One region of the Peribacillus asahii genome, then DNA from elsewhere that is predicted to be linked to it. Evidence: riboswitches for the same ligand, from Rfam matches in the RefSeq annotation. Region 1 holds a riboswitch; each other region holds the start of a gene.
The links. A riboswitch is a leader RNA that binds a small molecule or an ion and turns the genes downstream of it on or off. The one in region 1 is predicted to bind S-adenosylmethionine.
Positions count from the first base shown of each region.

Region 2: another riboswitch for S-adenosylmethionine. It lies ahead of metK (methionine adenosyltransferase); the one in region 1 lies ahead of BAOM_RS04485 (methionine ABC transporter ATP-binding protein).
Region 3: another riboswitch for S-adenosylmethionine. It lies ahead of BAOM_RS20955 (O-acetylhomoserine aminocarboxypropyltransferase/cysteine synthase family protein); the one in region 1 lies ahead of BAOM_RS04485 (methionine ABC transporter ATP-binding protein).

Region 1 covers NZ_CP026095.1:888,007-898,206, reverse strand. Annotated here, with positions in the region: gene BAOM_RS04515 (YheC/YheD family endospore coat-associated protein) at 1-818, shown strand, start outside; gene BAOM_RS04510 (YheC/YheD family endospore coat-associated protein) at 826-2,190, shown strand; gene BAOM_RS04505 (YheC/YheD family endospore coat-associated protein) at 2,187-3,386, shown strand; gene BAOM_RS04500 (YheE family protein) at 3,451-3,660, shown strand; gene BAOM_RS04495 (hypothetical protein) at 3,824-4,012, shown strand; gene BAOM_RS04490 (MBL fold metallo-hydrolase) at 4,064-4,699, opposite strand; gene BAOM_RS24850 (hypothetical protein) at 4,707-4,877, opposite strand; SAM riboswitch class I at 5,243-5,346, shown strand; gene BAOM_RS04485 (methionine ABC transporter ATP-binding protein) at 5,407-6,417, shown strand; gene BAOM_RS04480 (methionine ABC transporter permease) at 6,410-7,072, shown strand; gene BAOM_RS04475 (MetQ/NlpA family ABC transporter substrate-binding protein) at 7,139-7,981, shown strand; gene BAOM_RS04470 (dehydroquinate synthase/iron-containing alcohol dehydrogenase family protein) at 8,615-9,076, shown strand; gene BAOM_RS04465 (hypothetical protein) at 9,764-10,090, shown strand.
Region 2 covers NZ_CP026095.1:3,961,172-3,971,371, forward strand. Annotated here, with positions in the region: gene BAOM_RS19465 (alpha/beta hydrolase) at 1-79, opposite strand, end outside; gene BAOM_RS19470 (gamma carbonic anhydrase) at 311-829, shown strand; gene metK (methionine adenosyltransferase) at 1,179-2,372, opposite strand; SAM riboswitch class I at 2,593-2,756, opposite strand; gene pckA (phosphoenolpyruvate carboxykinase (ATP)) at 3,479-5,059, shown strand; gene BAOM_RS19485 (DUF2584 domain-containing protein) at 5,162-5,404, opposite strand; gene BAOM_RS19490 (alpha/beta hydrolase family protein) at 5,440-6,273, opposite strand; gene BAOM_RS19495 (ABC transporter substrate-binding protein) at 6,358-7,353, shown strand; gene BAOM_RS19500 (ABC transporter ATP-binding protein) at 7,358-8,122, shown strand; gene BAOM_RS19505 (ABC transporter permease) at 8,112-8,903, shown strand; gene ytkD (RNA deprotection pyrophosphohydrolase) at 9,031-9,507, opposite strand; gene BAOM_RS19515 (hydrolase) at 9,681-10,025, opposite strand.
Region 3 covers NZ_CP026095.1:4,238,070-4,248,269, forward strand. Annotated here, with positions in the region: gene BAOM_RS20940 (MetQ/NlpA family ABC transporter substrate-binding protein) at 363-1,211, opposite strand; gene BAOM_RS20945 (methionine ABC transporter permease) at 1,227-1,895, opposite strand; gene BAOM_RS20950 (methionine ABC transporter ATP-binding protein) at 1,888-2,922, opposite strand; SAM riboswitch class I at 3,131-3,243, opposite strand; gene BAOM_RS20955 (O-acetylhomoserine aminocarboxypropyltransferase/cysteine synthase family protein) at 3,369-4,673, opposite strand; SAM riboswitch class I at 4,773-4,875, opposite strand; gene BAOM_RS20960 (thioredoxin family protein) at 4,959-5,273, opposite strand; gene BAOM_RS20965 (toprim domain-containing protein) at 5,277-5,651, opposite strand; gene gcvH (glycine cleavage system protein GcvH) at 5,789-6,172, opposite strand; gene BAOM_RS20975 (arsenate reductase family protein) at 6,271-6,627, opposite strand; gene BAOM_RS20980 (acyl-CoA dehydrogenase family protein) at 6,749-8,533, opposite strand; gene BAOM_RS20985 (acetyl-CoA C-acetyltransferase) at 8,581-9,759, opposite strand; gene BAOM_RS20990 (3-hydroxyacyl-CoA dehydrogenase/enoyl-CoA hydratase family protein) at 9,817-10,200, opposite strand, start outside.

The DNA.
Region 1 (10,200 bases):
CAGAAAAAGTAAATTGGCTCAAAAAACAGAGCGTCTTTTTAGGGTACGGTCTCCCTAGTAAATGGGATGTCTATAAAGCGCTGAAAGACCATCCGCTTTTACAAGCATTTTTACCGAAAACCGTACAAATTGAAACAGCAGAAGATATGTGGACACAGCTAGCGGAGCACGAACGAATCGTTTTAAAACCCTCTTTCGGTGCACGCGGAACAGGCATTTACTTACTCGAGAGAACAGATGCCGGCACAAACGTCACAATGACGAAGAAAACAGAAACTTACAAGCGCCTCTTTCAATCGAAATCGCAATTAAATAAATGGGTCGATCGCTTATTACAACGCTACAGTTACCTTTGTCAGCCTTATTTAGAACTGGCCACTGCTCAAAATGAACCATTCGATTTCCGTATTCTGATGCAAAAAGACAAACGAAATCAATGGGTGGAAAAAGGGCGCGGCATTCGACTCGGACAAAAAGATCATATTACCGCTAACATCGCTACAGGCGGACTCTTTCTTCCAATTACAGCCTTCTTACAGCAATACCGTGACATCCTTCCACTAGCCGCCGAACAAACGATTCACCATATTTTGCGGACACTGCCTGAACAAGTAGAAGCAACCTTCCACCGATTATTCGAACTTGGCATTGATCTTGGAGTCGACCGAAGTGGTCAGGTGTGGATTTTAGATATTAATTCAAAGCCAGGAAGAAAAATGATTGAGGTACTCTATCCTGACCAATACGATCGGCTCTATCACTCCCCTATTTTATACAGTCAATATTTAGCTCACTCTCTCTTGAAAGCAGGTGAATAATTACTTTATGAAGAACGTGTATCCTGTTGAGATTACAAAGCTTCCGAACGATATACTTTTCTATCCTTCAGAGCTAGAATTTGCTGCCATTGACATCGTTTGTTTTGGGCAGCATTCCTGTCCCGCTGCTGCAAAACGAAATCCTGCTAATACACAGAAGATTGTCCTATCAGAAAGCTTAGCAAACTCTTTACGATTTACCGAAACAAATACGCCACTTCATCTATTCGCAGATAAAAACCGACTTCATATTGGACCGCTCGTTGGTATCTTTTCATCTGGATTTACTGGATTTCATAATAAACCACTAGGCGAACGGTCTCATTTTTTCTCTAAATTACTTTCACTTAATACAGAAACAGGTTGTATTCCCTTTGTTTTCGGTGAGCAGCATATTAATTGGGATGATGAAACGATTCATGGTTTTATATACGAAGAGAATGAATGGAAAATGAATGATTTTCCACTTCCAAATGTCATCTACGACCGGCTTCCGAATCGAAGAACAGAGAACCAAAGCGGTCCCAAAGAAGTAAAACGCAAATTCCAAAAACTATATAGGATTCCATGGTATAATCCAGGATTTTTTAATAAATGGGATGTCTATGAACGATTAAGTGATGATGAAAAAGCACTCCCTTACTTACCAGAAACATATCCTCTTTCTTCTTTTTCTACAATCGAGCATCTACTTTCAAACTACCGACAAGTGTTTATTAAACCCATTCACGGAAGCCTTGGACTTGGCATTCATCAAATTTTATATGATAAGCATGAACATATGTATTATTGCCGATATACAAACGAAGAAGAAGAAACTAAACTACAACGTTTTTCATCTTTAGAAGCTCTAATGAATCATGTTTTTCGAAATCGCCCATTGGAAAACCTAATTGTTCAACAAGGAATTTCCCTTATGCGTTCTGAAAAACGCCCTGTTGATTTTCGAGTTCATACGAATAAAAACAACCAAGACGAGTGGCAAGTCACCGCTATCGCAGCAAAAGTAGCGGGTTCCGGCAGCATTACGACTCATGTAAAAAACGGCGGGGTCATTAAAACCATCCAAGAACTATTCGAAGATCGCCAAACGACACTAGAGATAGAACAAAAGCTAACAAAAGCTGCGCTTACTTTAAGTGAAAGCATTGAAAATCACCTTGATGGAATTATCGCGGAAATCGGCTTTGACCTAGGGGTTGATAAACATGGTCAAGTATGGATGTTTGAAGCTAATTCCAAACCTGGCCGCTCTATCTTCTCCCATCCTGAACTTCAAGAGTTTGAACTTTTAACGAGGAAAATGAGCCTAGATTATGCCGTTTATCTCGCCGAACAATCGATTACACACGCTATCGGTGGCGTAAAATGAAAATCTTTTATAACTCATCGACTAAACAGTGGTGGCACGGGCAAAACGGATTCACCGTTACGTTTGGGGCTGATCAAATAGAAATTCCTTATCAACATCCCTTATTTCTTCAAGATGTTCGAAGCTTTGACGTAAAACCCTTTCATAGGAACGAAATATTAACAATTGGCATTTTAACAACAAGTGGAAAAAACAAAATAGGATTGGGCGGGAACCTTCCCTTGTTCCAATCCTTGCATTCTTATTTATTACAGCACGGTATTTTATGTTATGTTTTCACAGCAAACGATATTCTGCAGGAACAACCTTATGCATTTATATACTGTTCCGAACTAAATACCTGGAAAAAAATCACCGTCCCTCTCCCTCATATTGTCTATAATCGAATTCCATCCCGTCCCTTTGAAGCATCCGACTCCTTTCAACAACTAAAAACTCTATTCTCCAACAAGCACATTAAGATGTTCAACCCTTGTTTTATTGATAAATATGAGATGTATACAACCTTTCAACAACACGAAAGGCTCAAGCAGCTTCTACCGAAAACGATCGTTGTCGACAATGTAAATCAACTAGCTTCTTTTCTCCGCACCTATTCAACCATTTATTTAAAACCTAGAGATGGAAATCGGGGCAAAGGGATTCATACCTTAACTTGTAAACGAGATAAATCCATCCAATTAGTAAGCCCGACAGAGGCAGAGACATTCCCTACTCTTCAAGCCTATTGGGATGTTTACAAACAGCAGCTTCAATCGAAGAAATATTTAGCCCAACAAGCGATTGTTCCTAAGAAGAAAAATGGACATCGCTATGATTACCGCCTGCTTGTTCATTACGAACAAGGTCGTTTCAAGCTAAGCGGTAAAGGCGTCAGGATGTCACAAACACAAGAAATCACAACTCATGTGCCAACGGGAGGGAAAATCATTCCTTATCATGAAGTGACAACACCAGCTTTAGATCAACAATTAACAGAAATTGCTCAAACTTGCGGTGCCGTTCTATCTCATCAATTAGGCTTTATCGGTGAATTTTCAATTGATCTTGGTGAAAACGCAGCAGGGGATCTCTTTATTTATGAGGTGAATTCAAAACCGATGCAATTCGATGAAACCGATATTGAAACAACTCGACTGCATCAATTAAAAAATTTATTTATTGAATTAAAATACCCAAATGATGATAAAAAATAACCTCTTCTATTCTTTTTTCCAGTATAATGAAACAAATGAGAATAGCTATAGAGGAGGTTTTTTCATGATTACTCATTTTCAATGGAAACCGTTGTTCAAAGACAATACTTTACCTGGCTGGAAAATTTCTTTTTATGTAAACAAACAACATTATCAAGCCATTTACCATAAAGATGGACAAATTGAATGGAAGAACATACAGCCTTCGGATCATTTAGAAGCTGAATTAAAACAAGCTATACATGAGCTCATGCTATTTCATGTATATGAGTGATACAACTGGTCCTCTGCGTTACAAATATACACTGAATAAAAAAGACCCTTCCCTGCTCAAACTATAATAACAACTTCCGTCAGTATTTCATTGCCCTGATGGCTAGTTGAATTAAAGATAGCACTGTATGTTGCAAACTACAGAAGCTAAGGAGGGACTTTTTTTGGACAAAGATAAGTTTTTAAAAGATTCGGAATATGATAAGAAAGATTCTGTCTACTTAGACATTGATCGGATTATCAACGAAGGAATGGCTGGAGGAAATGTCTATACATCAGGTAATAACCAAAACATCGAAGAAGCTCATGAGTTCTATGATGAAACGCCTCCAAATGTAAATCGTTTAGATTAAATAAATGTGAGCTGGTCCTATAAGGTCAGCTCACATTTATTTACTACCTATTCATCTTACACTAGTGGATTGCGCCTCTCTAAGAATGGACGTAATAATATGTTTCGAATCCCATTCATAGTCCGAGTACTCTATAATCGGATACTGCTTCGGTAAAACCTTCTGTTGAATCTCCTCAACGGTTAACCCTTGTTGATGCAGTCGAATAATTTCTCCCTGTAAATTTTCTAAATAGTCAAGCTTCACTTGAAATAGTTCCCTTCCATTTGGAAGATAGCCTGCATGACAACAGAAAACTTCTTGAAAATCATATCGCAATACCTTCTTAATAGAATGTATAATTGTCGGAATAGACTCCTCCTGCAAAATCACTTTCGTTTTTGGCGTAACAAATAAATCACCTGAGAAAAGTACACCGTTGCTTTGATTCAAATAAGATATATGATCCCTTGCATGTCCCGGTGTAAAAATAGCCTTCCATGTATGATGACGGGATTGTATCGTTTCTCCAATTGGTCGTGCTTGAAACCCTTCTCGCACTCCCCAAATCCGTTTACGATAATCCGGATATTCTCCCTGTTTTGAACAAACATCAAGCGACATCGAATGAATAAATAATGGTACTTGTTTATGTTTTTGAATCCAAGCGCAACCACCTGTATGATCTTCGTGATAATGCGTAAGCACTACTTGATCAAAATCGACCGACTGAAAAAAAAGGAATCAAGCCAGACAGTAAAGACTCTGACCCTGTATCAATCATTAGACCATCTGTTACAAAGACATTTACACCCATCTTAGATTGCGCAGATTCTACTTTTCCATGTACCCATTCTACATCTCCTACCCGCTTCCTTTCTATCATCCTTATCCCCCATTCGTTTTTATTGATGTCTATCAGATGAAGCCTTATTACTATTAACTGTATATAAGACGCATAACACTTACAAGGAATATATGGAAAATATTAAGAATGGAAAGGCACACTTCCATGACGAATAATAAATTCATCAAAATCACAAATCTATTTCTTATCTAAAAATAACAAATACACCTAAGCTTCAACTAACAATTTTCAGATAGGAAGAGTAAGTTAAATCCTATAATGTAATAATATACAAGGGTTTTTTGAATATTATTACATTATTCACTGAAAAAATATATTGACTTTTCAAACTATAACAAATAATATTCTAATATAAATATTCTAAAATATCTCAAAATAATAAATACTTATCGAGAGTGACGGAGGGATCAGGCCCAATGACGTCCGGCAACCTCCTATTTGGGAACGGTGCTACTTCCTGCAGAGATACAATTCTGGAAGATAAGTCGTGATATAGATTATGTCGCCTCTTTCACTCAGAAAGAGGCTTTTTTAGGGGGGAACGTCCATGATTGAAATTCAATCGTTACGAAAGGAATACATCACGAAGAAAAGTCGAGTTGTCGGAGTTGATGATGTATCCTTGACGATTCAAAAAGGAGAAATTTTTGGAATTGTTGGATATAGCGGTGCTGGTAAAAGCTCCTTAATTCGTTCGATTAATTTATTAGAACGTCCGACAAAAGGCCAAGTAATTATTGATGGTGTTGATTTAACGAAATTATCGGGTCAAGCATTACGAAAACAACGACTGAAAATCGGAATGATTTTTCAGCACTTTTCACTCATCAGTTCGAAAACAGTGTTTGATAATGTTGCTTTCGCCTTAAAAGCTGCACATCAATCGCCTGAAGCCATTCGCAAACGTGTGCTTGAATTACTCGAAATCGTTGGTCTTAGTGATAAAAAAGATGTATACCCTGCTCAATTAAGCGGTGGACAAAAACAACGTGTTGGAATTGCCCGTGCATTAGCAAACAATCCTACCGTTCTTTTATGTGATGAGGCAACATCTGCCCTTGACCCAACAACAACAAAAGCCATTTTACAATTACTGAAAAAAATTAATAAAGAGTTCGGAATTACAATCGTCTTAATTACCCACGAAATGGAGGTTGTAAAAGAACTTTGTCATCGGGTAGCCGTTATGCAAGATGGGCGCATCATTGAAGAAGGCGATGTATACAGTGTGTTCGCTCAGCCTAAACAAGCATTAACGAAACAATTTATCGAAAGCGTCTTAGATTTTGAACTTCCTTCTCATTTAATTACGGAAAGTAAAGGAAGCATTATCAAAATTCAATTTGAAGGACAGCTCGCTAGTGAGGCCGTTCTTTCAGACTTATTACAAGAACATCCTGTAAAAGCCAATATTTTGCACGGAAAAATCGAATATATCCAAAACATTCCTTTAGGCATACTTATTGTTGAATTAACCGGTAACACTAATGACATTCAAGCGGCTTTAGACTATATCAACAAACGAACTAGCTATGTGGAGGTGATACATCATGCTTGAATCGATTACAGCTATACTTCCCGATCTTAATAAAGCATTCCTAGAAACGGTGTATATGGTTGGCATCTCGCTTATCATCGCCCTGTTTCTCGGTTTACCACTTGGAGTTTTACTGTTTATAACAGCGAAAAATTTATTTTTTGAAAATTCGTTTATCAATAGTCTGCTTGGATTCATCGTAAACCTTGTACGATCTATTCCATATATCATTCTATTAGTAGCATTGCTTCCTTTCACTAACTTAATAACAGGAACAACGATTGGACCAATCGCTGCCTCTGTTTCATTATCCGTAGCAGCGATTCCGTTTTTCGCTCGAATCGTTGAAACCTCTTTACGTGAAATTGATAAAGGCATTATTGAGGCGGCGATTGCCGTTGGCGCTTCACCATGGATGATCATTAAAGATGTCCTGCTCGCTGAAGCAAAACCAGGCATCATTCAAGGTCTAACCTTAACAACGATTTCACTCATTGGATTCTCAGCTATGGCAGGGACAATTGGCGGCGGAGGAATCGGCGATTTAGCTATCCGCTTCGGGTACTACCGCTACGACAATACCGTTATGATTCTGACGATTATTGTTCTCATTTGCCTTGTTCAAATCATTCAAATTATCGGGGATAAGCTTTCTTATTTAGTTGATAAACGATAAGCACAATTATTGCTTTCTTCATAGAAAGTTTTAATACATTATTCAATATTTAGGAGGATTTACAAGATGAAAAAATGGGCATCCTTATTACTCGTTCTTGTTCTTGCCCTTGCTTTAGCAGCTTGCGGCAATAACAAAGACGAAGAAAAAGATACGGCTTCAAACACAACTGAAGAGAAAAAAGAACTTAAAATTGGTGCAACAAGCGGTCCTTTTGCTGACATGGTTAAAAAAGCGATTCAACCATCACTTGAAAAAGCCGGATATAAAGTAGAAGTCGTTGAATTTAGTGATTATGTTCAACCAAACCTTGCTCTAAGCAATGGATCCATTGATGCAAATCTATTCCAACACAAATACTACATGGAAACATTTGCAAAGGAAAACAACTTACAACTTTCTGAATTGATTGTTGTTCCAACAGCACCAATGGGAATTTATTCAAAAAAATATAAATCTTTAGATGAAATAAAAGACGGTACATCTATCGCTGTTCCAAATGATCCATCTAATATGGCTCGTGCGCTAAAAATCCTAGTAGATGCCAAACTAATTGAAGTTGATCCAGCTGCTAATCAGTTAACATTGTCAGAAAAAGATGTAACAAGTAACCCGAAAAACATCCAAATTAAACCATTAGAAGCAGCTCAATTACCACGTGCTACAGATAGCGTTGACTTATCTGCTGTACCTGGAAACTTTGCTATTGCAGCAAAAATGAAAATCGAAGATGCAATTGCTGTTGAAAATATGCCAGATGAGTATCGTAATCGTGTCGTAGTGGATACGAAAAATGTAGACGCTCAATTTGCTAAAGATATTAAAGCAGCTGTTGAATCAGATGAATTTGAAGCAGTTATCGACAAAGAATTTAAAGGCTTCGGTAAACCGGAGTGGATGAAGAAATAATTAAACAAACGACAAAAGGACCTGCTCCACTATCGGAGATCAGGTCCTTTATCTTACATATTTTGCGAAAAGAAAGCCCATTACGGTGCGCTGGCACCCCCTTTAGGAATGGGATGAATGTTTGCTCAAATGCGGTGTACAGATAAAATATCGAAAATACGTTCTGTACACTATGCATTTGAAATGGTATGATTTGGTACACGGGATGTTCTTTGAAAACTGAACATAGGTGGTTGTGACAGGAAAAACGTCTGTCACGTAAAATGTTCAACGTTCTGCCGACCAACACTCTTCATAGAAAGAGTGCGGTATCATAATCCTAGACAAGTATCGCCGATTGAACGGCGTAGTTGGCACCGACCTTGCCCTCTTGAAAGACTGTTTTTCTCTCAAGCGTTGCTCACCCAAGTCTCGCCTCTGCCTCTTCTTATGGAAGATGGTAAGTGAGATATTTGTGAGAAAGAACCCCAGCGGCTTTAGCCATGGGAGTGGTCAGGAGCAGGTATTGGCGATACACTTGCCAAATGGTACGAAGGAAACGCACTAGTCGAACGTTTAGAGGAAACATCCGTTTGCATTGACCTTGCCCACCTTTCTGCCAAACAATGTAAATCAGTTTTAATCGAGAATAGTATGCAAGCTCTTACAGACTTAGAAAATGGTTCTTGGACAAATGCACTCAAGAGAGTCATTGAAACAAATATTGTAACAAGCGGACTAGTTGGCGGTTTCGGAAATCAATACCTTCGCATTGCGGGCGCTCACTCCATTCACAATGGAATGACAAAGATTCCACATACACACCATTTGCTTCATGGAGAAAAAGTAGCCTATGGTATTCTCGTACAGTTGGTGCTAGAAAATAAATTCGAGGAGCTTGAACAACTGCTTCCTTTCTATGAATCCGTTCACCTCCCTAGCACATTAGCGGATATTGGATTAACCATTAATCAACAAGCAGAGTTGCTGCAAATCGCTCGGTTTGCCGTTCAGCCTGGTGAGGATATTTATCTCCTCTTTCCAAACATCACAGTAGACGAAGTACTAAAAGCAATGACTGAACTCGAAAACCTTATGACAAACTATGTAAAATAATTGTTATAAAAGAGACGATCTGATGGAACGCTTCCTTTAGACCGTCTCTTTTTAAACGCTGGATACATATAAAAAATCATTACATTTTTCCACTATCCACAAGTCTTGCGTGCCACTTCTTACTGATTAAGGAACCTTATCTAAAAAACACAACACTCCCTTTTTATTACAACTCAGGATGAATAGAAATCGATTGTCTAGCCGTCTATATTCAATGGAACCATGAATCTTTACTAAGAATGATTGATACCTATAAATTAGTACTACCCCCTATATCCGTTGCATATAATGAAAATCATCCATAGATAAGGCTTCTTCCTAAACTAAAATTTTTTATAGTACGAATAGATATTCCTCACATTATTCATACTAAAGATTGAAGTAAGATTCACGCTCATTATGTCACAAGCGAAGTAAGAATAGTTGCCTTTCCAAGAAACCGACACCTTTTACTACAATAATAATAAAAAGGAGGTTTTTTTATTTTCTTCTTTATTTAAATAAAGAGCTTTGTTTGAAATTTGGATTAAAACAGTATTTTTTTCACATATTCAAGCATTTATTCACCTGATAAAAACAACGTACAATTGTGAATTTTCCGTAAAATTTTAACTTTTTAGGTATTTTTGTATTTTTTATTTTATCTGTATATGTTATAATTGGAATAATATAGAAAGGAGTGATAATATGCAGTTTGCTGATGTATATTTATTCGAAAAAAAGACGGATTCTAATCCAGTAGAGTGGAAACAAGTAGAGGTCCTCTTCGAGAGTAACGGTATTCAGAAAACGACTCCTAGTTTTGAAGTAGCAATAAACTTAGAAGAAGAGTTAGAAAGACTTCGGCCATTTGAAGGCGAGCTTCTTCGTCTAAAAACAATTGAAGTAGATGATGATGAAATCCCAACTAGATACCTTTGCTATGATTTGGCGAATTGGAGCTTTTCTGGTAACCGTTTAATCGTCACAAATCCAATTGAAAATGTCCACCAATACACCCTCCCTTTTAATTAAAACCATCATTTAGAAAGGCATCTCTTCATTGGATGTCCTTTCAACAAGCATTACCACCTGTTTGTCTTAAGCTTAGATTATCCCATGAATTATGAAGTATGGAACTTGCC
Region 2 (10,200 bases), 1.8 Mb from region 1:
AGCGCCCATGATGCTCCATCGCACCATGAATAATGACAATTACTGCTTTTGCAGCACCCTCTGCCTCCCATTTCCACATGTGAATTCCCCCTTCTTATCTTTCTCTAGGTGTAATATAAAAAATGCTGTTGAAAGATAGTGACATTAGTTTTTAATAAAAGCCAAGTATTTATCCTTAGTTTAAAATTGTGTAAAAAAAACAATAGAACTAATAGACCAGTACACGTATGATTAATGAGTAATATCTTTTTACCGTATATTAAAATAATACCGAAAAATACTAGTTACGGAAAGGAATTGATACAAAATGATTATTTATCCTTTTAAAGGAAAAACTCCTGAAATTGCTGAAAGTGCTTATCTTGCTGAAAATGCCGTTGTAACTGGAGATGTAAAAATTGGCGAAGAAACAACAATCTGGTTTAACTCCGTCATTCGTGGCGATGTAGCCCCAACGATTATCGGGAAAAAAGTAAGTATCCAAGATAATAGTGTACTTCATCAAAGTCCTAATAACCCGCTGATTATTGAAGATGAGGTAACGATTGGTCATCAAGTTATTCTACATAGCTGTAAAATCCGTAAAGGTGCGCTAATCGGAATGGGCTCCATCGTCCTAGACAAAGCAGAAATTGGTGAAGGTGCCTTTATCGGGGCCGGTAGCCTCGTTCCTCAAGGCAAGGTGATTCCGCCAAATACACTCGCATTTGGTCGTCCAGCAAAAGTCGTGCGCGAGCTGAATGATGAAGATCGTAAAGATGTGGAACGCATTATCCGAGAATACGCTGAAAAAGGACAATTATACAAACACGCAAAGAGAATTAAATAAAAGGAACTTCTATACAGTTGGGCTTTCCTTCCCCCCAACTGATAGTTAGCCACGTTCTACGATCACTAAGATTTCTGCTATATCTCACCAATTAAAGCAGTACGGGCAGCCTTCTCCCCCCTGCCTTCCTTATTATCGCCTCATAATCTTGAGATAAGGGTCTTGCTGCCCGTGAAGTAGGGATACATATACATATATAGTGCTTAACTCGTTATAAGTTAGGTATTTTTTCAAAAAGGTTCTATATGTATTATATATGATTTTAGGCTCACTTTTACCAATATATATGCTCCATGACTACATAAACAAAGAAGAACTAACTCAAATAAGTTAGTTCTTCTTATCATAGTTATGCTTGTGCTTTTAACGCTTCCGCTTTATCTGTACGCTCCCATGGCAGATCTACATCTGTACGGCCAAAATGTCCGTAAGCAGCTGTTTGTTTGAAAATAGGACGACGTAAATCAAGCATTTTAATGATACCCGCTGGACGAAGATCGAAATTATTACGAACAAGCTCCACTAATTTCTCTTCGCTTACTGTACCTGTTCCAAATGTATCTACAGCAATTGATACAGGTTGAGCAACACCAATTGCATAAGCAAGCTGTACTTCTGCTTTATCAGCAAGACCAGCAGCTACAATGTTTTTCGCTACATAACGAGCTGCATATGCCGCTGAACGGTCCACTTTCGTTGCATCTTTACCAGAGAACGCTCCACCGCCATGGCGAGCGTAGCCACCATACGTATCAACGATGATTTTACGACCTGTAAGACCTGCATCCCCTTGAGGTCCACCGATTACAAAACGGCCTGTTGGATTAATGAAATACTTTGTTGTTTCATCGATTAATTCAGTTGGTACAACTGCTTTAATGACATGTTCTTTTAAGTCAGCTTGAATTTGTTCAAGCGTTGCTTCTGGGTCATGTTGAGTAGAAATAACAATTGTATCCACGCGAACTGGTTGATTGTTTTCATTGTATTCTACAGTTACTTGTGTTTTCCCATCTGGACGTAAATATTCTAATGTGCCGTTTTTACGAACTTCTGTTAAACGACGAGAAAGTTTATGTGCTAAAGAAATAGGAAGCGGCATTAATTCTTCTGTTTCTCGGCAAGCAAAACCAAACATTAAACCTTGGTCTCCTGCACCGATTGCTTCGATTTCCTCATCAGTCATTGTTCCTTCACGAGCCTCAAGCGCTTGATTTACTCCCGCAGCAATATCCGCTGATTGTTCATCAATTGAACTTAGTACAGCACATGTTTCGGCATCGAAACCATATTTCGCACGAGTGTAACCAATTCCAGCAATTGTATCCCGAACAATACGTGGAATATCTACATAAGCAGATGTCGTAATCTCACCTGCAACAAGTACAAGCCCTGTAGTTACACTTGTTTCACAAGCAACACGAGCATTTTTATCTTTTTCTAGAATTGCATCAAGAATTGAATCTGAAATCTGATCGCAAATTTTATCTGGGTGACCCTCTGTCACAGATTCAGAAGTAAATAGACGACGGTTCTTTGACATCTTATTTCCTCCTTGGAAGTTAGTTATATTATAGGCAAAAGTCTGTCTTTTACGGAGCTCATTCCCTTATTAGCTTCCATCATAGTGACAAATATATTTAGAAAAACACGACTTTTAATCGAAATTCATGTTTCCCCTGTACTTTGATTCTTCTTCAAAATACAAAAAAACCTCTCCTAGCTAATGAGGAAAGGTTTATTATCTGTCAACTATCCTTTCACTCTTATCGTTCAAGGGTTGTTTACCTTGCTCAGGTTAGCACCAACACCATGATTCCTTAAAAAATAAACGGCCTTATTTTAGCCTTCATTTCACTTTAAGTTCACACTATGGCAGGTTGCTGGGTTTCATAGGGCCTGTCCCTCCACCAACTCGGGATAAGAGAATCCGTACAATTAAAAATGATACGGAATCTATTGGACGCTGTCAACACTTTTTTGTACAATGTTTTATATCGTCTATATGAAATTACAGTTCCACGTACCTTTCAGCTAGTCTGAATGAAACAAGCAAAAAGTGAACAGCATCATTAATATAGCCTTTTTATAACGAACAACTCCTCCTTGCACAATTAGGATTAAGAGGATATAACATTTTTTGGTTACCCAACGTTAGATTATAAGGTCCTAATTACATCGACAAACGATACATAAAGAGATACTGTAACATAGTGTTACGAATAGCATAAAAACCTTTTAGTACCTTCCAGTTAAAGTCATATTAAATAAATTTCTTTTCTTAATTCTTTCCTATTAAAAGAAACATGTTAGGTGCCTTCTCATACGCTTACAAAGAAACCTACTCTATACACTGGAAAACGTCGAGTACTATAATCCTTTTTTGGACAACTGACAAAGTGAACACGTTTCATCATACTCATATCAATCTTATTATATGACATTTTTTAAAATGTTGTTGACAAGTCTGTTATGCAACACTATCATTGCTTTGTTGATAAATATTTCCTTTTAATCGAATGATAAACTTGATTAAGGAGACTATATAAAAAAAATCACAAAAAAAAATAATTAGTATAGACTAATTAAATAAATGTGTTATACTAATCGTAATTTAAAAAACTTAAAACAAAGGAAGGTATCTCATATATGAATTCTGTGGATGTTTCTAATGAGTTACACCAATTATTAGCTGGTAAAAATGCTCACATACAACTTTCTGTACCTCAGTTAGTAGAAAAAGTATTAAGCCGTAACGAAGGTGAATTAACAGCAACAGGAGCAATTAAAGCTGAAACAGGTAAATACACTGGTCGTTCACCTAAAGATAAATATATCGTGGAAGAGGCTTCCGTAAAAGATAAAATAGACTGGAACTCTAACCAGCCGATTTCTGAAGAGACGTTTAATAAATTATACAACAAAGTAACAGAGTATTTAAAAGAAAAAGATGAAATTTTTGTGTTTAAAGGTTTTGCAGGGGCTGATCAATCATCTCGCCTTCCAATTCAAGTTGTGAATGAATATGCTTGGCATAATCTTTTTGCACATCAATTATTCATCCGTCCTACAGAAGAGGAATTAGCTAATCATGATTCTCAATTTACAATTCTTTCTGCTCCTAACTTTAAAGCAAATCCAGCTGTTGATGGAACAAAATCAGAAACATTTATCATTATCTCATTCGAACGTCGTACAGTTTTAATCGGTGGAACGGAATATGCTGGAGAAATGAAGAAATCTATCTTCTCTATCATGAACTACTTACTTCCTGAATCAGATATTTTCTCTATGCACTGTTCAGCAAACGTAGGTCGTGAAGGTGATGTTGCTTTATTCTTCGGACTATCAGGAACAGGTAAAACAACGTTATCTGCAGATGCAAACCGTAAATTAATTGGTGATGACGAGCATGGCTGGTCTTCAAATGGTGTATTCAATATTGAAGGTGGTTGCTATGCAAAAACAATCAACCTTTCTCGTGAAAAAGAACCACAAATCTTTGATGCAATCCGTTTTGGAACAGTATTAGAAAACGTAGTGATTGATCCTGATACTCGTATTCCTGATTATGATGACAAAACATTAACTGAAAATACACGTGCAGCATATCCAATGGATGCTATTGACAATATCGTATTACCAAGTGTTGCTGGACATCCAAATACAATTATTTTCTTAACAGCTGATGCTTATGGAGTATTACCTCCAATCAGTAAATTATCAAAAGAACAAGCTATGTTCCACTTCTTAAGTGGCTATACTAGTAAATTAGCTGGTACAGAGCGCGGAGTTACATCTCCAGAAGCAACTTTCTCTACATGCTTCGGATCTCCATTCTTACCACTTCCAGCTCAACGTTATGCAGAAATGCTTGGACAAAAAATCGATGAGCACAATGCAAAAGTTTACCTTGTAAACACTGGCTGGACTGGTGGAGAATACGGAACTGGCAGCCGTATGAAACTTGCTTACACTCGTGCAATGGTTCAAGCAGCTCTTGAAGGTGAATTAACAAACATTGAAACTGTTAAAGATAGCATTTTCGGTTTAGAGATTCCACTTCATGTACCTGGTGTTCCAGACGAAGTTCTTCAGCCAAGCAAAACTTGGGAAGATAAAGCGGCATACGAAGCAAAAGCAACGGAACTTGCGGCTAAATTCCGTGAAAACATCCAAAAATTCAACGTATCAAAAGAAATCGTTGAACAAGGCGGACCAATCGCTTAATTAAAGAATGAAAACCCGACAATTGAGAGTTAATTGTCGGGTTTTTTATACTCCTAGTGATACGGATCACGTTTAGTAAAAGCACTTAAACAAGCCACTTCATTAATTTGTCGAGTTCAGTGATATAAGCCGATATGTAATCATTGTTTGCTCATTCTCCCACTCTACTTTCTGAATAATAGCCGTCCCACTTGAATCAGACTCTATCGTCTTCTTCACTTCAACTGGAATATCAATTGGATACAACCGATAACCTGCTTTTGTTAAATGAAAAATATTTTCATCCTCACGTCTTTCATTACCTTTTGTAACAATCATCGTATTCAATTCCATCGGCATCCCCATATCATAACCCCCTTAAAGTATTTACCTTCATAGTATCATTTTTCCACATACCTTTTCATCCAATCTGTTAAATCTTCAACAACTTTTCGATTCATTGCAGGAGGGAAATAATGAGTAAACTCAGCAAAATACCAGCTTTCCACTTGATTATTCCCTAGCTGTAACGCTTTTTGTAAACGATAAGCATGTTCAACCGACACATTTTTATCCAACACACCATGAATAATTAACACAGGTAAACAAAGATCTCTCACAGCAGAAAGCGGAGTTCTATATTCGTAACGCTCTGAATATTTCGCAGGTGTCCCGCCAATAACTCGTTTCATCATTCGACGCATATCTATACGTTCCTCATACGTCAAAAACATATCCGATACTCCGCCCCATGTCACAAGCGATGCAGCGGTTCTACATTCAATAGCTGTCCAAAGCGCCATAATCCCACCTCGGGAAAAGCCAAAAATATGTATATGTTCTTTCTTCACACGCGGATGCTGCTCTAATAATTTAAATCCAGCAATGGCGTCAAAACGATCTTCGCCAGCAAAATCCTCATCTCCTTCTCCCCCTTGATTTCCTCGATAAAAAGGAGCAAACACAATAAATCCTTGGGCAGCAAATTGGATAATACGGGCTGGCCGAACTTTACCAACATTCTTAATCCCGCCTCTTAAGTATAAAAAGCCATCGTAAACTTCTCCATCCTTTGGCTCTGCTAACAATCCTTTCACATACAGACCTTGTGATAAATACGTTACGGAATATAAGTGAATATTGGGATGAGGCGATGGAAACCGCTCTTTCGAAATGATTTTACCGTTTAACACAAATAACTCTCCTTTCCCTTCTAGTTTAAAGCATCTTACCAAAATTATCCCCCTTTTAAGGCACCACCCCTTTCCTCTCTTCATACAATGCCTTAGGCACATACCTATTTTTAAGGAGGAAAACAAATGAAAAACATATGGAAGACGGGATCTATACTTTTATTAACTTGTATCTTAATGATTCCTCTAGTAGCCTGTGGAAAAGACGAAGTCACAAAAGTACGCGTAGCAGAAGTAACTCGTTCTCTTTTTTATGCTCCACAATATGTTGCTATTGAAAAAGGTTTTTTTGAAGAAGAAGGCCTGGAGATTGATTTAAAAACGACCGCAGGTGGAGATAAAACAATGACAGCGCTGCTATCTGATGGTACTGATATTGCTCTTGTCGGATCTGAAACCTCAATTTACGTGACAGCACAAGGTACAACCGATCCTATCATCAATTTCGCGCAACTTACACAAACAGATGGTACTTTCCTTGTTTCCCGCAAGCCTATCGAAAACTTCGAATGGGAAATGTTAAAAGACTCTACATTCCTTGGGCAACGCAAAGGTGGCATGCCGCAAATGTTAGGGGAATTTGTGTTAAAAGAACACGGCATTGACCCGCACGAAGATTTAAACCTTATTCAAAATATTGATTTTGCCAATATTGCGACAGCCTTTGCCTCTGGAACCGGGGATTATGTACAGCTATTTGAACCAACTGCCAGCATTTTTGAAAAGGAAGGAAAAGGTCATATCGTTGCTTCGTTCGGCACAGAATCAGGGCATGTTCCTTATACAGTGTTTATGACAAAAGAAAGCTATTTAACAGAAAACAAAGAAACCATGGAAAAATTCACCCGTGCCATTTATAAAGCACAAAAATGGGTGCAAGAAACAGACTCTAGAGAAATTGCCGAATTGATTGCTCCTTACTTTGAAGATACGGATTTAGACATTATGACAACCGTAATAGATCGTTATAAAGAACAAGGCTCCTTTGCAACAGATCCAATTTTAGATGAAGAAGAGTGGAATAATTTACAAAACATCATGGACGAAGCCGGTGAGCTACCAGCACGTATGGAATATGAGGAATTGGTCAACACCGACTTTGCCGAACAAGTGACGGAGTAAGACGATGAGCTTTTTAACTATTAATTCTATCTATCACACGTATTTCACACAAGAAACAGCGACAACTGCTCTAAAGGACATCAGTCTTAACATCGAAAAAGGGGAATTCGTCTCCTTTTTAGGTCCTAGCGGCTGTGGCAAAACAACACTGCTCTCTATTATTGCCGGGCTATTTCCAGCTACCTCAGGAAGCATTCAACTAGGAGGTAAGCCATTAAAATCTGATCAAGATGCATCAATCGGCTATATGCTTCAACAAGATTATTTGTTTCCATGGAAGACAATTGAGGAAAATGTAATATTAGGTTTAACGCTTCAAAAACTAAAAGATACAGATGGCAAAGCCCTAAAACTATTGGAAGCTGTCGGCTTAGTCGGCGTCGAAAAACAATTTCCAAAGCAATTGTCGGGCGGGATGAGACAACGTGCTGCTCTCGCTCGCACACTTGCTGTTGACCCTAAAATCTTGCTATTAGATGAGCCTTTTTCCGCCCTTGATTATCAAACAAAACTTAAGCTGGAAGATCTCGTTTTTGAAACATTAAAATCGTTTGGAAAAACAGCCTTGCTTGTAACGCACGATATTGGGGAAGCAATCGCTATGAGCGACCGAATTTATTTATTCTCAGCGAATCCTGGTCAGATTTATCGAATATTTGACATACCTGCCGAATTACGTGCACTTTGTCCTTTTGATGCACGTAATCATCCCCTATATCCATCCCTTTTTCAAACCATTTGGAAGGAGCTTGAAAGTCTTGAACATTAAACAACTTCATCATGATTTCAAAGCCTCCTTAATCAGAGAAAAACGGTTTGTCCGATTGTATCAAATATTGATTTTTCTTATCTTTTTTAGCAGCTGGGAAATTGCTTCGCGCCTTCAATGGATTAATCCGCTTATCTTTAGTTCACCAACGAAAGTATGGCGACTATTCGTAATAAAAATTCAGGATGGAACTTTATTATCGCATTTAAGTGTAACCATTTTCGAAACATTGCTTGGGTTTATCCTCGGTACACTACTCGGCGTGCTGCTTGCTACAGCCCTGTGGTGGTCACCAATGCTTTCAAACATTCTTGATCCTTATCTTGTCATTTTAAATGCCATGCCAAAGGTAGCACTCGGTCCAATTTTAATTGTAGCGATGGGACCTGGCTTTTCTTCCATTATTGCGATGGGAGCGATTATTTCCATTATCATCACCGCTATTGTTGTGTACACGGCTTTTCGAGAAGTCGATCCAAACTACTTAAAAGTTTTACAAACCTTCAGAGCAACACGTGCCCAATCATTCAAAGAAGCGATTCTCCCTGCCTCGTTTCCAACAATTATTTCAACATTAAAAGTGAACGTCGGATTATCTTGGGTCGGTGTCATTGTCGGTGAATTTCTTGTTTCATCAAAAGGTCTTGGCTACCTAATCATTTACGGCTTCCAAGTATTTAATTTTACCCTTGTGATGCTCTCACTTATGATTATCGCTGTTATTGCAACTATTATGTATCAGCTTGTGGAATTGCTAGAAAAGAAGTTAATTAAGCAATGACTAGATAGCACCGCTTTTTAGATTAAGCTTTCTTAAGCAACCTTGTTGATAAAGTGATATTGGCTCATGTTCGCTCTGAACGCTTAAATGAACTAAAAATCAACAACATGGATGTAACGGAACTACATTAAAAAGTGGTGCTCTTTTTTACTCTTCCGATTTGCTGCAAGCTTAGTGGTACAATTTCGTCTTTCATAATAAAGCTATAATCGGTATCGGTTTTCATATTATTTGGTAACTGAACACATAATACAGGTCCATCTGTTTCTAAATATTCTTGTTTCTTCTCTATCGCTGTTAGCTCTGTATAATAAATCGATTTTATAAATGATCGATTCGGTTCATGTACTCGATATTGTCCAAGAAACAGCAACTCACCAACAACTCCGCCTGTTTCTTCATACACCTCTCGAATAGCCGCTTCTTCTATCGTTTCACTACGCTCTCGTTTTCCCCCTGGAAATTCAAGACCACGTTCTCGATGACGCGTCAGCACCCACTTTCCTTGAAACTGACAAAGTACCAATACGTGCCAAGCCTCTCCGAACTCCGCTTTTGATGAAAATTCTACTAAAAAACCATGTTCATCCTTAAAAGTCACCATGTTATTCTCTCCCTCTATTACAATAATTCAATTGTACCAAGAATTTCAGATGACTGCAGTCAAGAAAAGTACACAGTACCTTGTTTTAAGCTCAAGCGGAAATCGGTTAGGTCTCTTACGCTGAACGTATTCCCCTAATTCTTTTATAACTTTCTCATATAGAAAAAAGCCTCTTAATACCGGAGGCCATCATCTGTTCGCTTTGCTTTTAAAATTCCCATGCTTTCAATATGTTGCTTTGCTTCTTCATCGCCAAGCTCATAAATTAATTGATAAATGTTTTGCAACGTCAAATCTTGTTCATCATTTTCATGATCATGATGATATTCCTTAAGGGGCACGTGAGCACGATAAAAGTTCTCTTCACCAATCATATAGTTATAATCAAAGTACTCTCGCAATTGCATAATTTCATCATCAGTTGCTTCAATTTTAAAATTCCACGGTGAATCTGTACTACTTTGAGAAATTTGCCCATTCGGTATCCAAATATAATATGTTTTCCGCTGCTCAGCCAAGACTTCTCACCCTTTCTGAATCATACATGTATTTTCCCACTTCCCTCCCCAGTTCATGCAAAGGAAAAAATTCACTTTTTTTAAGAAAAAAGAGTGGATAATTTTTGAATTATAGATTAAAGTATCTTTCAAAGGGTAACGCATATAATATATCCAACCATCAAGAATAGCACTG
Region 3 (10,200 bases), 1.5 Mb from region 1:
AATATGTAAACATAAAATCAAACATCGACCTCTACTATCTTTTGTTTACGACATATTATTATACGAGAAAACATCCGTTATCACATTACACATTAATAGTTAACATTGAAGTCTCCGTGTAACACGCTGTTGATTGTTGGATGACTTCATTTGAAATCACACGTTGAGCAAAAACAAAGCCTGTTAAATAGTATTCCCATATGTATGTAAACCCAACACTTATCATTTTACCCTTCAAGACTTATCGTTGAAAGACCTTTTTCATTTAATCAGAGTAAAATAGTACTTTTTGACTTTTATCCACCCTAGAAACACTTGAAAAAGACGACTTGCCTAATTAACAAGTCGCCTTCCTTCATCACTTATTCACTTACAGGTACAACCGCACCCTTAAATTCTTTCGTGATGAAATCTTGAATTTCTTTTGAGCGTAACACTTCTACTAATGTTTTAATCGCTTCGTTGTTTTCATCTTTCTTATTTACTGCAATAACGTTTACATACGGTGATTTTGAACCTTCAATAGCAATTGAATCCTCAACAGGATTTAAACCAGCATCAATAGCGTAGTTAGAATTGATTAATACAGCGTCGCCTTCTCCATTTGCATAAATTTCCGGAAGAAGAGCAGCTTCGTATTTCGCTTCAAATTTAATATCACGTTTGTTCTCTACAATATCTTCAACTGTTGCTTTTGTTTTATCAATACCTTCCTTTAAAGTGATTAAACCGTTTTCTTCAAGTAAAGAAAGCGCACGACCATGGTCAGCTACTGAGCTGCTCATAATAAGTGTTGCACCTTTTGGAAGTTCAGATAAGCTTTTGTATTTTTTAGAATAAATCGCGATTGGTTCAATATGAATACCGCCCGCATTCACAAAATCATAACCATTCTTAGCAATTTGTGATTCTAAGTAAGGAATGTGTTGGAAATAGTTAGCATCCAATTCTCCCTCTGCTAATGTTTTGTTCGGCAATACATAATCTTGGAATGGAACGATTTCTAAATCAATACCTTTTTCTTTAAGAAGCGGCTTTGCTTCTTCAAGAATAACAGCATGCGGCGTATTAGATGCGCCAACTTTTAGCGTTGTGTTTCCTTCTGCATTATCTGCGGCTTTTTCGTCTTGATTATCTTTGTTGTCATTGCCGCAAGCAGCTAGGGCGATTGATAAAACTAAAATTAGAGCAAACCCTAAAAACTTTTTCATTCTTTTCATCCCCTCTTATCTTTTATCTAATTTTGATGTAATAAAGTCTCCAATCATTTGAATAATGAAGACAATTATTAAAATAATGATTGTTGCTACTAGTGTTACGTCATTTTGACTACGTTGGAACCCTTCTAAATAAGCTAAATTTCCAAGTCCTCCAGCCCCAATTACTCCAGCCATTGCCGTATAACCGACTAAAGCAATTGATGTAACAGTAATTCCGGAAATAAGGGCTGGCATAGATTCTGGAAGTAATACTTTCCATATAATTGTACTCGTTTTGGCTCCCATCGATCTTGCCGCTTCAATAACCCCTTTATCAATTTCACGAAGACCAATTTCAACCATTCGTGCATAAAACGGTGCAGCACCAATGATAAGTGCAGGTAATGCTGCATTTTCTCCAATCATCGTTCCGACAATCGCTTTCGTAAATGGAATCAATAACACAATTAAAATTAAGAACGGGATAGACCGAAAAATATTAACAAAAGCACTGATGATCCAATTGATGAATCGGTTTTCCCATAAATTATCCTTCCCTGTTAGGAACAAAACTAGTCCAAGTATAATCCCTAAAAAGAAAGTGGCTGCAACAGAAATCGCCGTCATATATAACGTTTCATTTGTTGCTTCAATCATCGTTTCCCAATTTATATTCGGCAATAATTCTTCAAGCATGCGTCATCACCTCCACGCCTACTTGCTGCTCTTCTATAAATTGAATAGCGCGAAGAATTTCTTCATGACTTCCATCAATATGAATAAATAGTGTTCCATAAGAGCCATTTCGTGTTTGTGAAATTTTCCCTTGGACAATATTAATATCTAATTCAAAATTACGAACTAACTTTGTAATAAGCGGACTTTCTACATCTTCCCCAACGAAAGTAAGTTGAATGACTTTTCCTTTTGGGAAACGTTCTAGCAAATTCTCGATAGTTTCTTTTGTTTCCTCTGGCTCTGTTACTTGCTGAACAAAACGCTTTGTAATCGGAGCCGTTGGGTTTTTAAATACTTCAAGGACTGGGCCTTGCTCAACAACTTGTCCACTTTCCATTACAGCGACACGATGGCAAATTTTACGAATGACGTGCATTTCATGTGTAATCAGTACAATCGTTAACCCTAAACGCTGATTAATATCGACAAGTAAATCTAAAATGGAGTCCGTCGTCTGAGGATCTAAAGCTGAAGTCGCCTCATCACATAACAACACTTTCGGATTATTTGCAAGCGCTCGCGCAATGCCGACTCGTTGCTTTTGTCCACCGCTTAGTTGAGAAGGATAAGCTTTTTCACGACCCTCTAACCCAACAAGCTTAATCAGTTCATTTACACGTTCTGCTCGTTTTTTAGCTGGAACACCCGCAATTTCAAGCGGAAAGGCAATATTTTCTTGAACTGTTCTTGACCATAATAAATTAAAATGCTGGAAAATCATACTAATCTCTTGGCGTGCTTTGCGAAGCTCAGCACCTTTAATTTTAGAAATTTCCTTACCAGCTACAACAACCGAACCTTCTGTAGGAGTTTCTAGGCCATTTAACATTCGGATCAGGGTACTTTTCCCAGCCCCGCTATAGCCAATTATACCGAAAATTTCACTTTTGTTTATCGTTAAATTCACATTATTAACCGCTTTAATGGTCTCATTTTTCGCAGTCCCTGAGCGGAAATACTTGTTGACTTTTGACAAAGAAATCACTGCACTCACCTCTATATCCAATCAACGAACTATATCATTGAAGGTAGTTGCTTTAACGAGTTGTCACTCCCGACAATATAGAGACTGTTCATCCCGCTAAAATAGATAAAACCTATTAAGATAGTAAACTCTCCTATGTAGTGATTTATATACCCTTAATAGAAAAACCTCTCTACATGAGCAGAGAGGCAGGAAAAACTAATCCTTCCTCTCATCTTTCAAAGCGTAACACTTTGTGTGAATTGGCACCTTTTCAAAGCGAGTGCTTTGCCGGTTGCCGGGCTTCATCGGGCACAATCCCTCCACCGCTCTTGATAAGAGTAACATCCTATATAATTAAATCGTACATAGATTAAGTTCATATATAATTATGTTTGTGATTTTATCACAGATATATAGGGAGTGCAATTGTCTTAGAAAAGTCGATAATTTCCGACTATTCTGTTTTATTCAACTTCTTTCGCTGCCGCAGCTATCGCTTTTTCAATTGCTTGATTCAAATCATCAATTAAATCTTCTACATTTTCAATGCCGACAGATAAACGAACTAAGTCTGCGCTTACGCCTGCTTTCAGTAAGTCAGCATCACTCAATTGTTGATGTGTTGTACTAGCTGGATGGATAATTAAGCTCTTCGCATCTCCAACATTCGCAACATGTGACCATAGTTGAACGGAATTAATTAATGCCGCTCCAGCTTCTCGGCCACCTTTAATACCAAATGTAATAATCGAACCTGCCCCTTTAGGCAAATATTTATCAGCTAATGCTTTATCCGAATGGTCTTCCTTACCTGGATATGAAATCCACTCAACGGCCGGATGTTGTTCTAAATAGTCAATAATCACTTTTGTATTAGCAAGATGCTCTTTCATTCGTACATGTAATGTTTCAAGTCCTAATGTAAATTGAAAGGCACTTTGTGCACTTAACGTTGCACCAATATCACGAAGCAATTGAACACGAGCTTTCACAATAAATGCAGCCTGTCCAAGTGCCTCGGCAAATACTAAATGATCATAACTTGGATCTGGCTCCGTAAATCCAGGGAAGTTCGGTGAATTCCAATCAAACTTACCTCCATCTACAATAATTCCACCCATCGTTGTTCCATTTCCTAGTAACCATTTTGTTGCAGAATGCACAACAATATCTGCTCCAAATTCAATTGGTCGGCATAAGTACGGAGTCGCAAATGTATTATCAACAATTAGTGGAATCCCTGCTTCATGTGCAATGTCAGCAAGTGCTTCAATATCTAATACATTTAGGCTTGGATTTCCAATTGTTTCTCCATAAATCGCCTTTGTTCTAGGTGTAATCGATTCTTTAAATTTCTCTAAATCATTTGGCTCAACAAACTTCACTTTGATTCCGTATTTAGGAAGTGTATTAGCAAATAAATTGTATGTTCCGCCATAAATAGTGGAAGAAGAGATAATTTCATCGCCTGCACCAGCAATATTCAAAATCGCTAATGTAATAGCAGCCATTCCACTTGAGGTAGCCAAAGCACCTATTCCGCCTTCTAAAAGGGCCACTCGTTCTTCAAACACACTAACTGTTGGATTATGAAGTCTTGTATAAATATAGCCTGTTTCTTTTAATCCAAATAAATTAGCGGCATGCTCTGTATCTTTGAATAAGTAAGCATTGCTTTGATAAACTGGCAATGAACGTGCTCCTGTTTCATCAACTTGCAATCCCCCATGAATACTTAATGTTTCAAAACGATAATTTTTATCTGCCATTTTTTATTCTCCCCTTCTTCTTTTACTACGGCTCTTTATGTTTCTACGAAGGAGCTACCAAAAAACAAAAACCCCTTCCTAAGAAGAGGTTATATACTCTCCTTATCTTTCAGAGCCAATACTCTGCTGGAATTAGCACCGTGTAGATTATACCGGTTGCCGGGCTTCGTCGGGCCAGTCCCTCCACCTCTCTCGATAAGTATTATTCGATTGTCGTGTAAAATTCACTACAGTCAATTTACCACTTTTAATAATCGTCCGTCAATAGATATTGATAGACTATTTTTAATTATCCAAAAATTCTTTAAGAGTCGTATATAAATAAGGAACAGATTGAAAGGCATAAATCTTCTGAATCAGTTTCCCCTCTTTATATAGTAATAAACATGGTACGCTCTCTATTTCACAATGCTTCGCAATACTAGGAAAAAAATTCATATTCATCTTTCCAATCGTTAATTGCGGAACAAGCTCTAATGCAACAGTGAGCATTTTAGAAGCAACCTGACATGTTCCACACATCGGCGTATATGCATATACACAAAAAGTGTCACCTTGCCTAGCAGCTGCTTGTACATCCGTTTCTGTCCAATCTTGCATATACTATTCATTCACCCTTTGTTCTAAAAATTGTACTTTTACATCTATATTAGCAGCGAGTAAAACAGAAGCAAGATGATATAAAGGCGCACTCGCCACTTCCTTATACATTTTATTAATATACATATGCCTTGCCTCTGGTAATTCTCGCTTAAATTGTTTTCGAAGCTTTTCTCCTGATTGATCTGCATCAAAGAAAATATATACATCGCGGTCTTCAAATTCTTCTACGAACTCGTCAAGCTTGACTTGTGAAATCGTTCCATTTGTACAAACAACTTCAACTTCTTCATTTAATACAAGCTGAACTCTTTTCTTATCAGAACTTCCTTCGACAATGATTACTTTATCGGATTCTCTCCATTCCACGGTAATCATCCTCCCCACGAGTTATAATAGATGAGCTAAAAGTGTACGAAATATCTCTCTGAAACAAATAGTGTTCACACTATATATTTAACAAAACCTTCTTTTAAAAAAGAGAGCAGGCCAATATAAGCCTCCTCTCCTTGTAATTAACCTTCGTTTGTCATTTCCTCATATTGTTCAGCTGTCATCAATTGTTCGATTTCGCTGCTATCAGATGGTTCTATTACAATCATCCATGCTTTTTCATATGGTGATTCGTTTACATACTCTGGACTGTCGCTAAGTTCCTCGTTTACTTCAACTACTTTTCCGCTAACTGGTGCATATAATTCAGAAACCGTTTTTACAGATTCTACACTACCAAATGGCTCGTCTGCTTTTAATTCAGTTCCAACTTCAGGAAGCTCTACAAATACGATATCCCCTAATTCAGATTGAGCAAAGTGTGTAATACCAATGCGAGCGTTGCCGCCTTCTACTTTTACCCACTCATGTTCTTCAGAGTAACGCAATTCTTTTGGTGTTGTCATTTTAATTCCCTCCATACTATGTATTAGTTAATCTTTTCTATTATAAGATAGATTATACAATATGATTGTTTATAATAAAGATTTTCCAATAAAAATTCTTATTTCCATGTTTGTTCAAATTGATCTTCTTTAAATCCGACTGTTACTTTATCGCCATCTGTTACAATTGGTCGCTTCAATAACATCCCATCTGTCGCTAAAATATCAAGCAGCTCTGTTTCAGTAGCATCCTTTAGACGATCCTTTAAACCTAACTCACGATATTTTTGCCCGCTTGTGTTAAAAAATTTCTTTAACTCAAGGCCACTTTTCTTATAAAGTGTTTCAATTGTAGCTCTAGAAGGAGGATTTTCGACAATGTGGATTGTTTCATGTTGAAGTTGATGACTATCGAGCCATTTTTTCGCATTGCGACACGTGCCGCATTTTGGGTACCAATAAAATGTTAAGCTCATTATTTCACCTCCTAGAGATAGAATAACTGTTTTTTCCTCTGTTTACAAACCTTTTACCTCTGTACAGTAAAAAAGAGAATACCTGTCATGATATTCTCTTCTTCTATTCACTTAAGAGCGTTTACACCACATATTTCTCTGCTTCGATTAGTTTAACGGAAGCCTCGCGTTTCTTCGCAATAACATTCGTTGGGGTGTGACGAGTCAATTTACGAAGAGAAGCAAGGAAAATTCGCAGTGTGTCTCCTGTTTCGACTGCAATTAGTGTTTCTTTTGCATGCTGTTCGATTTGATTAAAGGCTTCTTGCACAAAGATTTGTGTGTACAGCAACTTTTGTTGACTCTTTTCTATCCCTGTTTTAGCAATGGCTTTTTCTGTACGAAGAATGACAGACTCTGCTGCATAAGCAAGCGAGGCAATGTCCGCAATATTGACGAGCAGCTCTTGCTCTTGCTCAAGCTTTGTACCGAATTTTTGAGCCGCTAATCCTGCTGCTAAAATACCCATTTTCTTTGCATTTCGCACCAAGGCTTTTTCTTGCGCTAATGGTTCATCACCAATTTCTTCTGGCATGAGCATCATAAGCTCTTCTTGCAAGCTTTGTGCTTTTTGAAGAAGCGGCAACTCGCCTTTTAACGCCTTTTTCAAAAATGTACCAGGTACAATCAAGCGATTAATTTCGTTTGTTCCTTCAAAAATACGGTTAATGCGCGAATCACGATACGCCCTTTCGATTGGATATTCTTGCATAAATCCATAACCGCCATGTAGTTGAACCCCTTCATCCACCACATAATCTAATACTTCCGATGCAAAGAATTTATTCATCGAGCATTCAATTGCATATTCTGCAATAGAATCTGCTACAGCTTTACCATCCTTTATTTGTTCATCTGTAAGCTGCCCCATTCGCTGTTCAAACAATCCAACTGTACGATATACAGAGCTTTCAGCTGCATAGATTTTAGAAGCCATTGTTGAAAGCTTTTCTTTCGTTAAATTAAAAGAAGAAAGACGAGTCTTAAATTGCTGACGTTGATTTGTATACGCAACTGTCGTTTCAAAGGCTGACTTCGCTCCGCCTACCACGCCTACCCCTAATTTATAACGGCCAATATTCAAAATATTAAAGGCAATGACGTGTCCTCTGCCAATTTCGCCAAGTAGATTTTCCACCGGAACTTGTGCATCTTCTAAAATTAATGTACGAGTAGACGAGCTTTTAATCCCCATTTTCTTTTCTTCCACACCCGTGGATACGCCCGGATAATTACGTTCTACAATGAAAGCCGTAAATTTCTCACCATCAATTTTAGCATAGACAACGAATACATCAGCAAAGCCCGCATTGGTAATCCATTGCTTCTCGCCATTCAAAATATAGTGGGTACCTTCCGCATTCAACTTTGCCGTCGTTTTTGCTCCAAGTGCATCCGATCCTGAACTTGGCTCTGTTAAAGCATAAGCAGCCAGCTTCTCACCTGTAGCAAGCAGTGGAAGATATTTTTGTTTTTGCTCTTCATTCCCGAATAAAACAATTGGTAAAGAACCAATACCAACATGTGCACCATGAGAAATACCAAAACCACCCGCTGGTGCTAGCTTCTCAGCGATTAAAGCCGAGCTGATTTTATCAAGCCCTAATCCACCGTACTCTTCCGGAACATCAGCCCCTAGTAATCCAAGCTCACCTGCTTGCTTTAATAGTTTTACAGAGCGTTCGAATTCATGATTCTCTAAGTGTTCTACTTGTGGGAGCACTTCATTGACTAAAAAGTCTTCCGTTGTTTTTGCAATCATTAATTGTTCATCGGTAAAGTCTTCCGGTGTAAATACACGCTCACAAGAAATTTCTTCAACTAAAAACCCGCCGCCTTTAATTAACTTTTCTATTTGATTAGACATCCGATTACCCCCTATTTAGTGATCCATCATTTACGGCTTCCACTTGATTAAGCTAGTAATTCAAACACACCAGCAGCGCCCATACCGCCGCCAATACACATCGTTACAATTCCAAATTGTTCATTGCGTCGTTTCATTTCATGAAGCAACGATAAAGTCAACTTCGCTCCTGAGCAGCCAAGCGGATGTCCTAGGGCAATCGCTCCGCCATTCACATTTACAATCTCTTCATTTAATCCAAGCTCACGAATAATTTGAATTGATTGGGAAGCAAATGCTTCATTTATCTCAAACAAACCGATATCTGATAATTCAAGGCCTGCTAATTTTAACGCTTTAGGAATGGCTGCGATTGGTCCGATTCCCATCACTTCAGGCGGAACACCTGCAACGGCAAAGGAACGGAACTTACCAATCGGCTTTAAACCTAGGGAGGTAGATTTCTCACGATCCATGACCATCACTGCTGCAGCACCATCACTTGTTTGTGACGCGTTCCCAGCGGTTACAGTTCCTGTCACTGAAAAGGCTGGGCGCAGCTTTCCTAGTACTTCAGCCGTTGTATTTGCTCGCACTCCTTCATCTTCCTTAAAGCGAAATGACGTTTCTTTTAGTTTTAAATCCGGACCTACCGAACGAACCGTTACATCTACGGGCACAATTTCATCAACAAATTTACCTGCTGCAATCGCTTTAGCCGCTTTTTGATGACTTCGTACTGCAAATTCATCTTGATCTTTGCGGGAAATACCATACTTCTTCGCTACTTCCTCCGCGGTATGTCCCATCCCCATATAATATTGTGGAGCCGTTTCCGCTAGCCTTGCGTTAGGACGCATAACATGGCCAGTCATCGGAACCATACTCATCGACTCCGCTCCGCCTGCAAGAATGGTATCGCTTTGCCCCAGCATAATTCGTTCCGCTCCATAAGCAATGCTTTGCAAACCGCTTGAACAATAACGATTAATCGTGATGGCTGGAACCGTATGCGGCAAACCTGCCAATGCTCCAATATTTCTAGCCATATTTAAACCTTGCTCTGCTTCAGGCATCGCACAGCCCATAATTAAGTCATCAATATTGCCTTCATAATTTCCAGCACGTTTTAATGTTTCTTTCACAACAAGAGCCCCTAAATCATCCGGTCGTACAGTCGCAAGAGAACCTTTCTTCGCTTTTCCTACCGGAGTCCGCGCTCCAGCTACTATAACCGCTTCTCTCATGCAGATCCCCCTATCCATATTAAAATGCTGCTCTATCAAACTATTCTTATCGTTCTATTAGTTACGTAACGGCTTCCCTTTAATAAGCATATGCTGCATTCTTTGCTGAGATTTCGGCATAGAGATTAATCGTAAAAATGCTTCTCTTTCTAAGTTTAATAAATATTGCTCATCGACTTCCGTTCCAAATGGAAGTTTTCCTCCCGATAATACATAAGCAAGTTCTTTAGCAATCACCATGTCATGTTCAGACAAATAGCCGGACAGTCTCATCGCTTCTGCACCAAGCAATAGCGTTGCATAGCCGCTTTCACCAACTACCGGAACTTTTTCACGAACAGGCGGTGTATACCCTTGTTCATACAGGGAAAGGACAACTTGTTTAGCATCATATAATTGATGATCCGGATTGACACTAATGCCATCGGCAAAGTTCAAGAA